DNA from 2 places in the Mycobacterium sp. IDUB_21 genome. Region 1 is predicted to be linked to the other one. Evidence: riboswitches for the same ligand, from Rfam matches in the RefSeq annotation. Region 1 holds a riboswitch; the other holds the start of a gene.
The links. Region 1 has a riboswitch for cobalamin ahead of ACZYY4_RS02825 (PPE domain-containing protein). Riboswitches for the same ligand answer to the same signal wherever they lie in the genome.

Region 1 (7,298 bases):
CATTGTGCGGTGCGCGATACTGAGGCCGCCGTGTACAACGCGGAACAACGGAACATAAGACCCCTGACGCCGGGAGAACAGCCATGTGCGCCGACCAGCCGACCATCATCTACACGCTGACCGACGAGGCGCCGCTGCTGGCGACGTACTCGTTTCTGCCGATCCTGCAGGCCTTCGCCGGGCCGGCGGGTATCGATGTCCAGCCCAGCGACATCTCGCTGGCGGCCCGCATCCTGGCCGAGTTCCCCGACGAGCTGACCGAGGCGCAACGGGTGCCGAACAACCTGGCCGAACTCGGGCGGCTCACCGGCCTGCCCGACACCACGATCATCAAGCTGCCCAACATCAGCGCATCGGTGCCGCAGCTGGTCACCGCGATCAAGGAGCTGCAGGGCAAGGGCTTCGCGTTGCCGGACTACCCCGCGGACCCGAAGACCGACGCCGAGCGCGAGATCCACGACCGCTACGCCAAGTGCCTGGGCAGTGCGGTGAATCCGGTTTTGCGACAAGGAAATTCCGACCGCCGCGCACCCAAGGCGGTCAAGGAGTACGCCCGCAAGCACCCGCACAGCATGGGCAAGTGGTCGCAGGCGTCGCGCACCCATGTGGCCACCATGCGTACCGGCGACTTCTACCACGGTGAGAAGTCGATGACGGTGGACGGCGACCGCGACGTGAAGATGCAGCTGAAAACCAAGAGCGGCGAGACGATCGTGCTCAAGGAGAAGGTCTCCCTGCTCGACGGCACGGTCATCGATTCGATGTTCATGAGTATTGAGGCGCTGCGCGAGTTCTACGAGGAGGAGATGGAGGACGCCCGCAAGACCGGCGTGATGTTCTCCCTGCACGTCAAGGCGACCATGATGAAGGTCAGCCACCCGATCGTGTTCGGCCACGCCATCAAGGTGTTCTACAAGGATGCGTTCGCCAAGCATCAGGAGCTCTTCGACGACCTCGGCGTCAACGTCAACAACGGCCTGTCCGACCTCTACGAAAAGCTCGAGACGCTGCCGGCCTCGCGGCGTGAAGAGATCATCGAGGACATGCACGCCTGCCACGAGCACCGTCCCGAGTTGGCGATGGTCGACTCGGCCAACGGCATCTCGAACTTTCACTCGCCCTCGGATGTGATCGTGGACGCCTCGATGCCGGCGATGATCCGGGCCGGCGGCAAGATGTACGGCGCCGACGGGCGGCAGAAGGACACCAAGGCGGTCAATCCGGAGTCGACGTTCGCGCGGATCTACCAGGAGATGATCAACTTCTGCAAGACCCACGGCCAGTTCGATCCGGCCACCATGGGCACCGTGCCCAACGTCGGCCTGATGGCGCAGAAGGCCGAGGAGTACGGCAGCCACGACAAGACGTTCGAGGTCCCCGAGGCCGGGGTCGCCGACATCGTGGATCTGGCCACCGGCGAGGTGCTGCTGACCCAGCACGTCGAAGCCGGCGACATCTGGCGGTTGTGCACGGTCACCGACGCCGCGATCCGCGACTGGGTGAAGCTGGCCGTCGAGCGGGCGCGGGCCTCTGGCATGACGGTGGTGTTCTGGCTGGACACCGAGCGTCCGCACGAGGCCGAGCTGCGCAAAAAGGTCAAGGCCTACCTCAAGGACTACGACACCGAGGGCCTGGAGATCCAGATCATGCCGCAGGTGTGGGCCATGCGCTACACCCTGGAGCGGCTGATCCGCGGGCAGGACACCATCGCCGCCACCGGCAACATCCTGCGCGACTACCTCACCGACCTGTTCCCGATCCTGGAGCTGGGCACCAGCGCCAAGATGCTCTCGATCGTGCCGCTGATGGCAGGCGGCGGCATGTATGAGACCGGCGCGGGCGGTTCGGCGCCCAAACACGTCAAGCAGCTGGTGGAGGAGAACCACCTGCGCTGGGACTCCCTCGGGGAGTTCCTGGCGCTGGGTGCCAGCTTCGACGACCTGGGCGCCAAGACCGGCAACAGCGGCGCCAAGATCCTCGGCGAGACGCTGGACACGGCGATCGGGAGGCTGCTGGGCGACAACAAGAGCCCGTCGCGCAAGACCGGTGAGCTCGACAACCGCGGCAGCCAGTTCTTCCTCGCCAAGTACTGGGCGCAGGAGCTGGCCGGGCAGACGGAGGACACCGAGCTGGCCAAGCACTTCGCCGCGCTGGCGGATGCGCTGGACAAGAACCAGGACGCCATTCTCAACGAACTGACCGTGGTGCAGGGCAAGCCGGTGGACATCGGCGGCTACTACGCACCGGACCACGACTTGACGTCGGCGGTGATGCGGCCCAGCCCGACGCTGAACGCCGCGGTCGACGCCAAGGACTGACGGGCCCCACTCGGCGGACTCGGTGATGCCCGGCGTGCGACAATTCGGCGGTAAAGCGATGACGATGTAGGAAGCCGGTGCGAATCCGGTGCGGTCCCGCCACTGTGATCGGGGAGTGAACCTCCTCCGAGAGCCAGATACTCACGTCGTCGCATCCTGCGATTCGGGGCGGGCACCCCAGAGAGCTGGCGAACGTGACCGCGCCGATCTGGATCGCATCTCCCCCTGAAGTTCATTCGACGTTGTTGTCGGCCGGCCCCGGCGCCGGTCCGCTGCTGGCTTCGGCGGCGGCCTGGAGCGCGCTGAGCACCGAATACGCCGAGATCGCCGACGAGCTGACGGCGCTGCTCGGTGCGGTGCAGGCAGGGGCGTGGCAGGGCCCGAGTGCCGAGGCGTATGTGGCGGCCAACGTGCCGTATCTGGCGTGGCTGCTCCACGCCTGCACCACAAGTGCCGTGGCGGCCGCCGCGCAGCAGACCGCGGCCGCGGCCTACAGCACCGCGCTGGCGGCGATGCCGACGCTGGCCGAACTGGCGGCCAACCACGCCACCCACGCGGTGCTGCTGGGCACCAACTTCTTCGGCGTCAACACCATCCCGATCGCGCTGAACGAGGTCGACTACGGCCGGATGTGGCTGCAGGCCGCCACCGTGATGGCCAGCTACCAGGCCGTCGCCGGCGCGGCGATGGCGTCGAGCCCGCAGGCTGGCGCGGCGCCGCAGATCGCCAAAGCCGAATCGGCCAGTTCGAGCGATGCCAGCCAGCCGGCGCTGCCGCCGGATCGGCAGAACGACATCATGGAGTGGCTGCAGAACAGCGGCTACACCGACTTCTACAACAATGTCCTGCAGCCGATGATCAACGAGTTGGCCAGCAACCCCTACCTCCAGTCGATCTTCGCCGGATTCGACCCCTGGTTGACCATCACCGGCAATCCGCTCAGCTTCTTCAGCCCCTACAACATCGCGTTCGCGCTGGGCTACCCGATGGACTTCGGATCGTTCGCCGCCTACCTGTCGCAGACGTTCGCGTTCATCGCCGCGGATCTCACCGCGGCGTTCGCCTCCGGGAACCCCGGCACCATCGCCTCGACGCTGCTGTTCACCGCCGTCGAGGCGATCGGCACGATCATCACCGATGTGATCGCCTTGCTCAAGACGCTGCTGGAGCAGGCCATCGTGCTGATCCCGGTGATGCTGCCGATGATGACCGCCGCCCTGGCACCGCTGGCGGCGGCACCACTGGCCGGGTTGGCCGGCCTGTCCGGCCTGGCCGCACTGCACGCCGTCCCGGTTCCGCTGGCTCCGGTCCCACCGCCGTTCGCCGGCCTGACGGTGGCGCCCACCCCGCCGGCGGCGGCTCCGGCACCGGCGCCCGCTCCGGCACCGGTTCCGGCCCCGGCACCGCCGCCGGGTGCGCCGCCCGCACCTCCTGCGCCGCCCGCGCCGCCGCTGGCTCCGGGAGACAGCCTGGCCGCCATGTACCTGGTTGCCGGCTTGGGCCAGCAGGCCCGCCGGGCGGCCGGCACCAGCGCGCGCCGCCGCAAAGCACCCGAGCCCGACGCCGCCGAGGTGCCGGTGCCCGCGGCCGCCGCCGAGCCACAGGTCAAGGCCCGTCGGCGCCGGAAGGCGAAGGCCGACATGCTCGGCCGCGGGTTCGAGTACATGGATCTGGAGGACTCTGCGGACCTGGCGGATGTGGCGCCGAGCGGACTCGCCGCCCTGGCCCGGGACGCGTTCGGTGGCGGGGTGAGGACCCCGATGACACCGGGCACCTGGATGCGGGAGTAGCGCAAGCGATCAACTCAGGCCATCACGGCGACCCGCTTCGCCCGGCTCCGCCGCGCTTGCGATCGCCTCGGGTCCTCACGGCGACCCGCTTCGCCCGGCTCCGCCGCGCTTGCGATCGCCTCGGGCCGTCACGGCGATCCGCTTCGCCCGGCTCCGCCGCGCTTGCGATCGCCTCAGCGTGCGAGAATGCGTCGGTAAGGCAACGATGGTGCAGGAAGCCGGTGTGAATCCGGCACGGTCCCGCCACTGTGATCGGGGAGCGAACCTCAACAGCCACGGCTCTGATGGAGCTGGAAGGCGAGGGGAGCGGTGATCCGAGAGTCAGGACACTCACGTCGTCGCATCCTGCGACCCGGGGCGGTGTACCCCGAGAGAGCTGATCACCTTGACCGCGCCTATCTGGGTGGCGTCGCCTCCTGAGATCCATTCGTCCCTGTTGTCCGCCGGCCCCGGCGCCGGCCCGCTGCTCGCCTCCGCGGCGGCGTGGACCTCCCTGTCCGTTGAGTACGCGGCGATCGCCGACGAGCTGACCAGCCTGTTGGCCGCTGTCCAGGCCGGAGCCTGGCAGGGTCCGGCCGCCGAGGCGTTCGTGGCCGCCAACGGTCCCTATCTGGCGTGGCTGCTGCGTGCCGGTGCTGATGCGACGGTGGCGGCCACCGCGCAGCAGACCGCGGCGGCGGCCTACACCAGTGCGCTGGCGGCGATGCCGACCCTGGCGGAGTTGGCCGCCAATCACGCCACCCACGGCGTGCTGGTGGGCACAAACTTCTTCGGTATCAACACGATTCCAATCGCGCTGAACGAGGCCGACTACGCGCGGATGTGGCTGCAGGCCGCCACCGTGATGACCGGCTACGAGGCGACCGCGGCCACCGCGGTGGCGTCGTCGCCGCAGCCCGAGCCGGCACCGGTGGTGCTCAAGACGCCCGGCAGCGCCGACGCGACGCCCTCCCAACCGCCGCAGCCGCCGCAGTGGTTCCTCGACTTCGCGAAATGGCTGGAAGGCCTTGTCCCGCATCCGCCCTACCCCGACAGCGGTCAGTACCCGCTGTATGCGCAGTTGACGGAGTTCTTCAACAAGATCGGGTTCAACGGCATCGCGGACCCGCTGGCCAAGTTCTTCGCGGCCCTGCAGGCCGGATCGCCGATGTTGCCGCCGCCCGGGGTGCCCGGGTCGTGGCTGGCGTGGACCGGAAACCCCCTGAGCTTCTTCAACCCCGCCAACCTGGCCTACATCTTCTCGGTGCCGCTGGATCCGGGCTCCTACTTCGCGTTCACCAGCATCGTGATCATCGACGACCTGATCGCGATCATGTACACCGCCCTGTTCAATCCCCAGGGCCTGGGTCTGGTCGTATCGCTGGCGATGGTCGAGATCGTCACCGCGACGATCGGCAACACCATCCAGGCGCTCAACTATCTGATCACCCAGACGGTACTGATACCGGCGCTGCTGCCGGCGCTGGCCGCCACGAGCGTGCTGGCTCCGGCGGGAGTGCTCGGCGGTCTGGGGATCGGGGCGACGGCACACCACTTTGCTGCCGTCCCGCCGCCCCCGGCCCCGCCCCCCTCACCCGCGCTGGCAATGGCCCAGCCGCCGGCGTCCACCCCCGCGCCGGCTCCGGCGCCGTCCCCGACGCCCGCGCCGCCGGCCGCGCCCGCCGCTGCCCCCACCCCGCCGCCCGGTGCGCCGCCGCCCACCCCGGCGGGGCCGCCGTCGGTGACCATGCCGGCCTACATGTACCTGGTCGGCGGCCTGGACATGGGTGCCCGACGAGGATCGGGGACCAGCGCGCGCAAGAAGGCGGCGCCCAAGCCAGACAGTGCAGATGACCCCGCGGCCGAGGCGGCGGAACAGGTTGCGCCCCAGCGCCACCGGCGCCGTGCAAAGGCCAGCATGTTGGGACGCGGCCACGAGTACATGGATCTGGACCAAGACCTGGTGCCGGAGCCGGTGTCCGCTTCGGGCCGGAGTGCCGGGCCGCACGGCTTCGTCGGTGGCACGCATCGGGTGGCCGCGGCACGACCCGGCGGGCTCACCGAGTTGGCTGACGACGGGTTCGGCGGGGGCGCGGTCAGTCCGATGATGCCCCACACCTGGCCGGCCGAGGAGCCCTAGGCGTTCTTGACGGGCAGGTTGTGAACGCGTGGGCGTTCGATGGGTGTCTTATCGGTGAAGGCGTGGCGCGCATATCGCGGCATCCGAGAACGCGACGGGCAACCCGCCCGAGCCAGAGGCGTAATCAATCATTGCCTCAGGACCGGAATACGTTGATGTATGGCGGAAGGCCCAACCATGTGGTGTCGCGGCGTCCGGTGGCGGCGAGCAGGAATTCGTGCGGATCCAATCCGGTGGCATGCCCGAGGCTTTCCGGCGGCAGAGCGAGAAGCCGTGCCACATCCGGGTCGGCCAATGCGGCCTTGTCCCGGCTGAGTAGGCCCAGAATGAAATCAATGCTTGTGTACAGGGCTGGCCCCGTCACAGCGGGTCGGCCAAGAGCGGCCCGAATGTCGTCGGCGTGGATGAAGGTATCAGCCAGAAGCGAATGCATCCCCTGGCCAATCGTGAAATATGGTAGGGGGCTGGATCTTTCCCAGTCGGAGTCGTCGAAAGTGGCGGCGAGAACTGCCGTCTTGCTTCTCGCGTCCAGCAACTCAAGGGCGAGTGTCGAAGGCAGCAGGTGCCGCATCGATGCGGCCTGCTCGTCGGGGGTCCGAGTGCCGATCATGCCGTTAACGGTCTCGACGGCCTGACCGACGACATGCCCTGCGACGTCGCAAACCTGCCACTTCGAACACCGTGTCGCCCGGTTCCACGCGGCCATTTCTATGGAACTCAATAGCTCGGCGAAATGCTGGTACTCGTCGAGTAGTTGGGCGATCGTCTGTGCCCGCTGCGGCATAGGACGCGTCACTTGATCTCCTCCCGGATATGGCGTAGCTGTTTGAGTTGATCGTGAAAGTCGCTCAGTGTCAGTACTGCGATGCGGCATACCAGGTGGCGGGCTCCGGCGTCGATGTAGCTTGCCAGTGTCGTAGCGACCTGTTCGGCCGATCCGGTCGCGAACGTCTGGATTTGCTCGATGATTCGCAACGGATATCCGTACGTTGCCTTCGCGAACTGCTCCAGCGCTTCACGGCCACCATCTGGGGCATCGGTGATCAGCACGGTGACGAACAACCCCGGTGT
Region 2 (7,298 bases), on a different contig from region 1:
GACCGCGAATACGTCGGACAGTCGATCCTGTTGAACGCCCACGACTTCCGGGAAGGCACCCGCGCGTTTCAGGACCGGCGCACGCCGAACTTCACCGACTCCTGAGAGACTCGACTGCCCGCGAGCGTGCGTAAAAACGGTGTCGCGCGCGGCGTGTCGGCCGGGGACATGCACGCTCGCGCAAGGGGGGTACTACATCCCGAAGATCGACGGCAGCGCGAGGACCATCACCAGCCCCCACACCAGGTGCGTCAGCACCGACGCCAACACGCCGCCGGTGGCGCGGCGCTCGATCGCGCAGACGGTCCCCAGCACCAGCGCGGCGACACCGATCATCAGATTGCCGGCGGCCGCCATCGCCGCGGTGTAGAGCAGCGTCGAAAACACCAGCGGATAGTGGCGGCCGAACGCACTGAACAGCGCACCGCGGAAGAACATCTCTTCAGCGATCGCGTTGACGATGGCGATCAGCACCACCAGCCGCCAGGACACGTGAGTGGTGTAGTCCAAGATCGCGATCACCTGCCCGGCCAGCGGAGGGATCTGCTGCACCGCCAGCCCGCCGAGCAAGAACACCCCGCCGAGCACCAAGCCGACGCCGGTGCCGGTGAACACCGGCCGCTCGTTGCGGCCCCGGAAGCGCACCGCACCCAGGTGCAGCGGACCCGCCAGAACCGCCCCCACCGACCAGATCGCGGCCAAGGCCAGTGACAACCAGTAGAACGCCGCGTCGCCCGGGTTCTTGGTGTGCATGAAAGCCAGTACCGCGGCGCCGATCAGCACCACCACGGCCACGACGACACGACGACGCGTCACAACGGCCCGCGGCTCGTGGTAGGGCAGCGAGACCTTATTGAAGATGTCGGTGAATTCGCGCAGCAGGCCGGGTCGGGCCGAACTGGTCTGGGTCATGCCCTAAAACGTAGCGGCCGAATGGCAGCCGGTGGCCTGATTGCGTCAGTTCGCCCGGTGGACTTCGATCAGCCGCCGGTAGGCCGCGGCGTTGTACCGGTTGTTGCGTACTTCGGCCTCGCTGAGCTCCCGTCGTACCCGGCCCGGCACCCCCGACACCAGCGATCGGGGCGGCACCACCGTGCCCTGCGGGATGACGGCGCCGGCCGCGATCAGGGAGCCTTCCCCCACGACGGCGCCGTTGAGGATGATCGCGCCCATCCCGATCAGGGAGTCATCCTCGATGGTGCAGCCGTGCAACACCGCGTTGTGCCCGACGCTGACCCGGGCACCCACCCGGGCCGGGAACTCCTTGTCGACGTGGATGGTCACCCCATCCTGAATGTTGGTGTCGATGCCGATCTCGATCGGCTCGACTTCGGCGCGCAGCGTGGCCGAGTACCAGACGCTGGCCCGGGCGGCCAGGCTGACCTGGCCGATCAGGCTGGCGTTGGGCGCCACCCATGACTCCGGGTGCAGCTGGGGGGCGCGCCCGCGAATGGGGATGATCAGCGGTTCAGGCACTCCGCTCAACGCGCTTTCCACACCGGCGCGCGCTTCTCGGCGAACGCTCGCGGCCCCTCCTTGGCGTCCTCGGAGCGCAGCAGCGCGCTGAACTCCCGGCCGCTGCGGGCCCAGTCCGCCGCCTCGCCGGGGATGGCGCCGTCCTCGACGCCGTAGGCGATTCGCTTGCTGGCCCGCACCGACAGCGGCGCGTTGCCGGTGATCTGTTCGGCCAGCTCCAGGGCGGCCTCCAGTGCCCCACCATCGTCGACCACCCGGTTGACCAGCCCCCAGCGGGCGGCGTCTGCGGCCGACATCGGGTCCCCGGTGTAAAGCAACTCCAAGGCGACCTTGCGGGGCAGTTGGTCGACGATGCGGAAAACCCCACCGGCACCGGCAATCAGGCCGCGTTTGACCTCTGGCAGCCCGAATTGCGCCCGCTGCTCGGCAACCACCAGGTCGCTGGCCAGCGCGATCTCGGTGCCACCGCCGAGCGCGGTGCCGTTGACCGCCGCAATGGTCGGCTTGTCGATGAAGTGCTGCACGTAACCGGCGAAACCCCACTCCGGGTGCTCCGGGTGGTAGATGTTCTCCCGACTGGCGATCGCTTTGAGATCGGCTCCGGCACAAAAGGATTTGTCACCGGTGCCGGTGATCACCACCGCGCGTACCTCGTCGTCATCCTGGGCCTGCGCCAGGGCGTCGCCGATGCCGGTGCTGACCGCGCCGTTGACGGCGTTGCGGGCTTCGGGGCGGTTTATGGTGACCAGCAGGACGTTACCGCGCCGTTCTACCAGAACGGCCGCGTCGCTCACAGCAGCTCCAAGATGGTGGTGTTGGCCTGGCCGCCACCCTCACACATGGTCTGCAGGCCGTAGCGAATCCCGTTGGCGCGCATGTGGTACAGCATGGTGGTCATGATCCGGGCGCCGGAGCCGCCGAGCGGGTGACCGAGCGCGATCGCCCCGCCATTGGGGTTGAGCTTCTTCGCATCCGCGCCGATCTCGGCGAGCCACGCCATCGGCACCGGGGCGAACGCCTCGTTGACCTCGAACACCCCGATGTCGTCGACGCTCAGGCCGCTGCGCTGCAGCGCCTTCTGGGTGGCCGGGATCGGGGCACTGAGCATCATCACCGGGTCGGCGCCGGCCAGCGTCGCGGTGTGCACCCGCGCCAGCGGGGTCAGCCCGAGTTCACGTGCCTTGTCCGCCGACATGAACAACAGCGCCGCCGAGCCGTCGGAGATCTGGCTGGAGTTGCCGGCGTGAATCACGCCGTCCTCTTTGAACGCCGGCTTGAGCTGAGCCATCTTCTCGATCGTGGTGCCGCGGCGAATACCCTCGTCGGCGCTGATCACGTTGCCCTCGCCGTCCTTGATCCCGACGATCTCGTCGGTGAACGCGCCGGAATCCTGTGCTGCGGCTGCCTTTTCATGCGAGGCCAGGGCGAATTCATCGAGCGCGGTGCGGTCCAAACCCCACTTCTCGGCCATCATCTCCGCGCCGGTCCCCTGGTTCGGAGTCTGGCTGTAACGGCTCCGGAACGCCTCCGGGTAGGGGTGCCCACCGTTGGCCAGCGAGGCGCCCATCGGGGTGCGCGACATCGACTCCACGCCGCCGGCGACAACGACGTCATAGTGCCCGGCCACCACGCCGGCGGCGGCGAAGTGCACCGACTGCTGGCTGGATCCGCACTGGCGGTCCACCGTCACCCCGGGCACCGACTCCGGCCAGCCCGCGGTCAGCAGTGCGGTCCGGCCGATGTCCAGGGCCTGCTCGCCGGCCTGCATGACACAGCCCCAGATCACGTCGTCGACCAGGGCGGGGTCCACCCCGGCCCGCCCGACGAGCCCGTTGAGCACCTGGGCGGAAAGCTCCGCAGGGTGTACCCCGGAAAGTCCGCCGTTGCGCTTGCCGATCGGCGAACGCACTGCCTCTACGATGACTGCTTCGGCCATGGGTGCTCTCCTTCATCAACGATGGGTCCTTGACGACGATTGTCGACCGGCGCCTCCGGCCATCGCCAACGGGGGTGCTCAAGTCTCGCGTAGCGTCGAAACCATGGCGCGCATCGTAATCATCGGCGGCCACGGCAAGATCGCCTTGCTACTCGGCCGCATCCTGTCCGAACGCGGTGACCAGGTGACCTCGGTCTTCCGGAATCCCGACCATTCCGAGGAGGTCGCGGTGACCGGGGCGATTCCCGTGGTGGCCGACATCGAACAGCTCGACACCCACGGTCTGGCCGAACTGGTGGCCGACCACGACGCGGTGGTGTTCACCGCCGGCGCCGGCGGCGGCAACCCTGCTCGCACCTACGCGGTGGACCGCGACGCGGCGATGCGGGTGATCGATGCCGCTGGGCAAGCTGGGGTGCGCCGGTTCGTGATGGTGTCCTACTTCGGCGCCGGACCCGGGCACGGCGTGCTCGACGGCGACCCGTTCTACCCGTACGCGCAAGCCAAGGCGGGCGCCGACGCCCACCTGCGGGCCGCTGACCTGGATTGGACGGTGTTGGGGCCCAGTCGGCTCACCGTGGAGCCGGCCACCGGCCGCATCGAGGTTGGGACTGCGGCCGAGGGTGCCGCTGAAAAGGGATCCGTGTCCCGGGGCAACGTCGCACAGGTGATCGCGGCCTGTCTGACCGACGACTCGACGATTCACCGCACCATCGAGTTCAACGACGGCCAGACGCCCATTCCGGAGGCACTTGAAGCCGGTTGACCAGGTAATCTTGATGACGCAACTGGTTTGTCGATACCGCCGCGAGGTGGCGTCGGCATCGAGCGCGACGCGGGTTTTCCGCGGGGCGCGAGAGGGAACCCGGTGGGAATCCGGGACTGTCCCGCAGCGGTATGCAGGAACGACCGCCGTCAAAGGCACTGGTCACGTGTTCGTGACTGGGAAGCGACGGCCACTAGGTGCACCCCCGTGCGAGCCTGCGAGTCCGAAGACCTGCCTGTTGTGCTGGGCGCGCCGCGCCCAGCGGATCACCGCCTCGCGGAATGGGCGTCTGGTTTTGAGGGTTGTAGTGCATTAAATTGCACAGACCGGATCAGCTGGACGACCGCCGGCGGTGCCCCACCCTCACAATTGAAGGATCAAATCGTGACCGTTCAACCCTTTACCGCCACCGTCCTCGGCTCTCCGCGGATCGGACCGCGCCGCGAACTCAAGCGCGCCACCGAGAGTTACTGGGCAGGCCGGATCGGCCAGGACGAACTCAAGAACGTCGCGGCAGGCCTGCGTCGTGACACCTGGGCGCAGTTGACCGAGGCCGGCCTGGACTCGGTGCCGGTGAACACGTTCTCCTACTACGACCAGATGCTGGACACCGCGGTGTTGCTCGGTGCGCTGCCGGCTCGGGTTGCCGATGTCGCCGACGAGTTGGATCGCTACTTCGCGGCAGCCCGGGGTAACAAGGACATCGCCCCGCTGGAGATGACCAAGTGGTTCGACACCAACTATCACTACATCGTTCCGGAGATCGGCCCGGACACCAAGTTCGAATTGAACCCGACCAAGGTGCTCGCCGAGCTGAAAGAGGCTCAGGAGCAGGGGATCCCGGCGCGACCGGTGATCATCGGACCGGTTACGTTCCTGCTGTTGAGCAAGGCCGTCGACGGCGCGCCGGCGCCGGTCTTCCGCCTCGACGAGCTGACCGACGTCTACACCGAGCTGCTTTCCAAGCTGGCCGAGGCCGGCGCCGAGTGGGTGCAGATCGACGAGCCGGTGCTGGTGACCGACATCGCCGCTGACGCCCCCGCGCTGGCCGAGCAGGTCTACACCCGCCTCGCCGGCGCGGCCAACCGGCCGTCGATCTTCGTCGCCACCTACTTCGGCGACCCTGGCGCGGCGCTTCCCGCCCTGGCCCGCACGCCGGTCGAGGCGATCGGGGTCGACCTGGTCTACGGCTCGGAGACCTCAGTTGCCGCGGTTCCAGAGCTGGCCTCCAAGATGCTGGTCGCCGGTCTGGTCGACGGTCGCAACATCTGGCGCACCGACCTGGATGCCGCGCTGGCGAAGCTGGCGCCCCTGCTCGCAAGTGCGGCTGCAGTGGCTGTATCTACATCATGCTCGACCCTTCACGTGCCATACACGCTGCAAGGCGAGACGGGCCTGGACGAGAACCTGCGTAGCTGGCTGGCGTTCGGCGCCGAGAAGGTGACCGAGGTGGCCACCCTGGCCCGTGCCGTGCGCGACGGTCGCGACGCCTCGGACGAGATCGCCGACGAGATCGCCGCGTCCGACGCCGCCGTCGCCTCGCGCAAGTCCGACCCGCGGCTGAACAACGCCGACGTGCGTGGCCGCATCGCCACGATCACCGCGTCCGGTGCACATCGAGGCAGTGCCGAGGCTCGCCGGGCCGCCCAGGACGAGCGGTTGCACCTGCCGCCGCTGCCCACCACCACCATCGGGTCGTTCCCGCAGACGGTCGACATCCGCAAGGCCCGGGCCGCGCTGGTCGCCGGTGAGATCGACGAGGCGGAGTACACCCGCCGGATGAAGGCCGAGATCGCCGACGTCATCAAGCTGCAAGAGCAGCTCGGCCTGGACGTGTTGGTGCACGGCGAGCCGGAGCGCAACGACATGGTGCAGTACTTCGCCGAGCAGTTGGAGGGCTTCTTCGCCACCGCCAACGGCTGGGTGCAGTCCTACGGCAGCCGGTGCGTGCGTCCGCCGGTGCTGTTCGGCGACGTCTCCCGGCCGCAGCCGATGACGACCGCCTGGGCGACCTACGCCCAGTCGCTGACCGACAAGCCGGTCAAGGGCATGCTGACCGGTCCGGTCACCATCCTGGCCTGGTCGTTCGTCCGCGACGACCAGCCGCTGGCCGACACCGCCAACCAGGTCGCGCTGGCCATCCGCGACGAGACGGTAGACCTGGAGAAAGCCGGCATCGCGGTGATCCAGGTCGACGAGCCGGCGTTGCGCGAGCTGCTGCCGCTGCGCAGGGCGGACCAGGAGGCCTACCTGGATTGGGCGGTCGGTGCCTTCCGGCTGTCGACCTCGGGGGTGAGCGACGCCACCCAGATCCACACCCACCTGTGCTACTCGGAGTTCGGCGAGGTGATCGGGGCGATCGCCGACCTGGATGCCGACGTCACCTCGATCGAGGCGGCGCGCTCGCACATGGAGGTGCTCGACGACCTCAACGCGATCGGGTTCTCCAACGGGGTGGGACCGGGTGTCTACGACATCCACTCGCCGCGGGTGCCGTCCACCGACGAGATGGCAACATCGCTGCGTGAGGCACTGGACGCCGTTCCGGCGCAACGCCTCTGGGTCAATCCGGACTGCGGCCTGAAGACCCGCAAGACCGACGAGGTGACCGCCTCGCTGGCCAACATGGTCAAGGCAGCCCGCGAAACCCGAGAAGCCCGCGCCGGCGTGTAGCCCCGGTCGCCGAACGTGCGCCTGCTGCGAAAGAACCATCAAAATCTCGCAGTGGGTGCACGTTCGGCGTTCCGGGCCTACGCCGACGTACGCCGCGCGAGATATTCCTGGCGCAGTTCCCAATTCGCCCCGTCGTAGCTGCGTTCGTCGCGCCAGCGAAACGAGTCCGGACCGATGTCACGGAAACTCCACCGGATGGCGGTGCCGTCCGGCAGCGTGCCGTCCTGCACGATCCCGTCCGCGTCAGCCCTGCCCAGTTGGCTGAGTCGAAGTCCCAGTTGCGGTTCCGTCCACTGGATGTGCCAGGCGTCGAGGGTGGGGTCGTAGACACGCAGTGTCGTCCCGTGAAAGAGACCTTCGGCGTGCCACACGTCCTGGACGGCCCGACCGTCGAGCACCCAGTCCGCGACCATCCAACCGGCAACGCTGCGGGTGCCGTCGTCGCCG

Region 2: linked by a shared signal. The riboswitch ahead of metE (5-methyltetrahydropteroyltriglutamate--homocysteine S-methyltransferase) and the one ahead of ACZYY4_RS02825 (PPE domain-containing protein) in region 1 are both predicted to bind cobalamin.

Annotation. Positions count from the first base shown of each region.
Region 1 covers NZ_JBVAXQ010000001.1:582,422-589,719, forward strand. The annotation lists gene ACZYY4_RS02820 (NADP-dependent isocitrate dehydrogenase) at 84-2,318, shown strand; cobalamin riboswitch at 2,342-2,483, shown strand; gene ACZYY4_RS02825 (PPE domain-containing protein) at 2,513-4,108, shown strand; cobalamin riboswitch at 4,278-4,460, shown strand; gene ACZYY4_RS02830 (PPE domain-containing protein) at 4,494-6,227, shown strand; gene ACZYY4_RS02835 (maleylpyruvate isomerase family mycothiol-dependent enzyme) at 6,364-7,023, opposite strand; gene ACZYY4_RS02840 (LLM class flavin-dependent oxidoreductase) at 7,020-7,298, opposite strand, start outside.
Region 2 covers NZ_JBVAXQ010000012.1:122,112-129,409, forward strand. The annotation lists gene ACZYY4_RS17785 (enoyl-CoA hydratase) at 1-105, shown strand, start outside; gene ACZYY4_RS17790 (lysostaphin resistance A-like protein) at 193-912, opposite strand; gene ACZYY4_RS17795 (gamma carbonic anhydrase family protein) at 958-1,476, opposite strand; gene ACZYY4_RS17800 (crotonase/enoyl-CoA hydratase family protein) at 1,482-2,270, opposite strand; gene ACZYY4_RS17805 (thiolase family protein) at 2,267-3,412, opposite strand; gene ACZYY4_RS17810 (SDR family oxidoreductase) at 3,516-4,178, shown strand; cobalamin riboswitch at 4,233-4,431, shown strand; gene metE (5-methyltetrahydropteroyltriglutamate--homocysteine S-methyltransferase) at 4,548-6,851, shown strand; gene ACZYY4_RS17820 (hypothetical protein) at 6,929-7,298, opposite strand, start outside.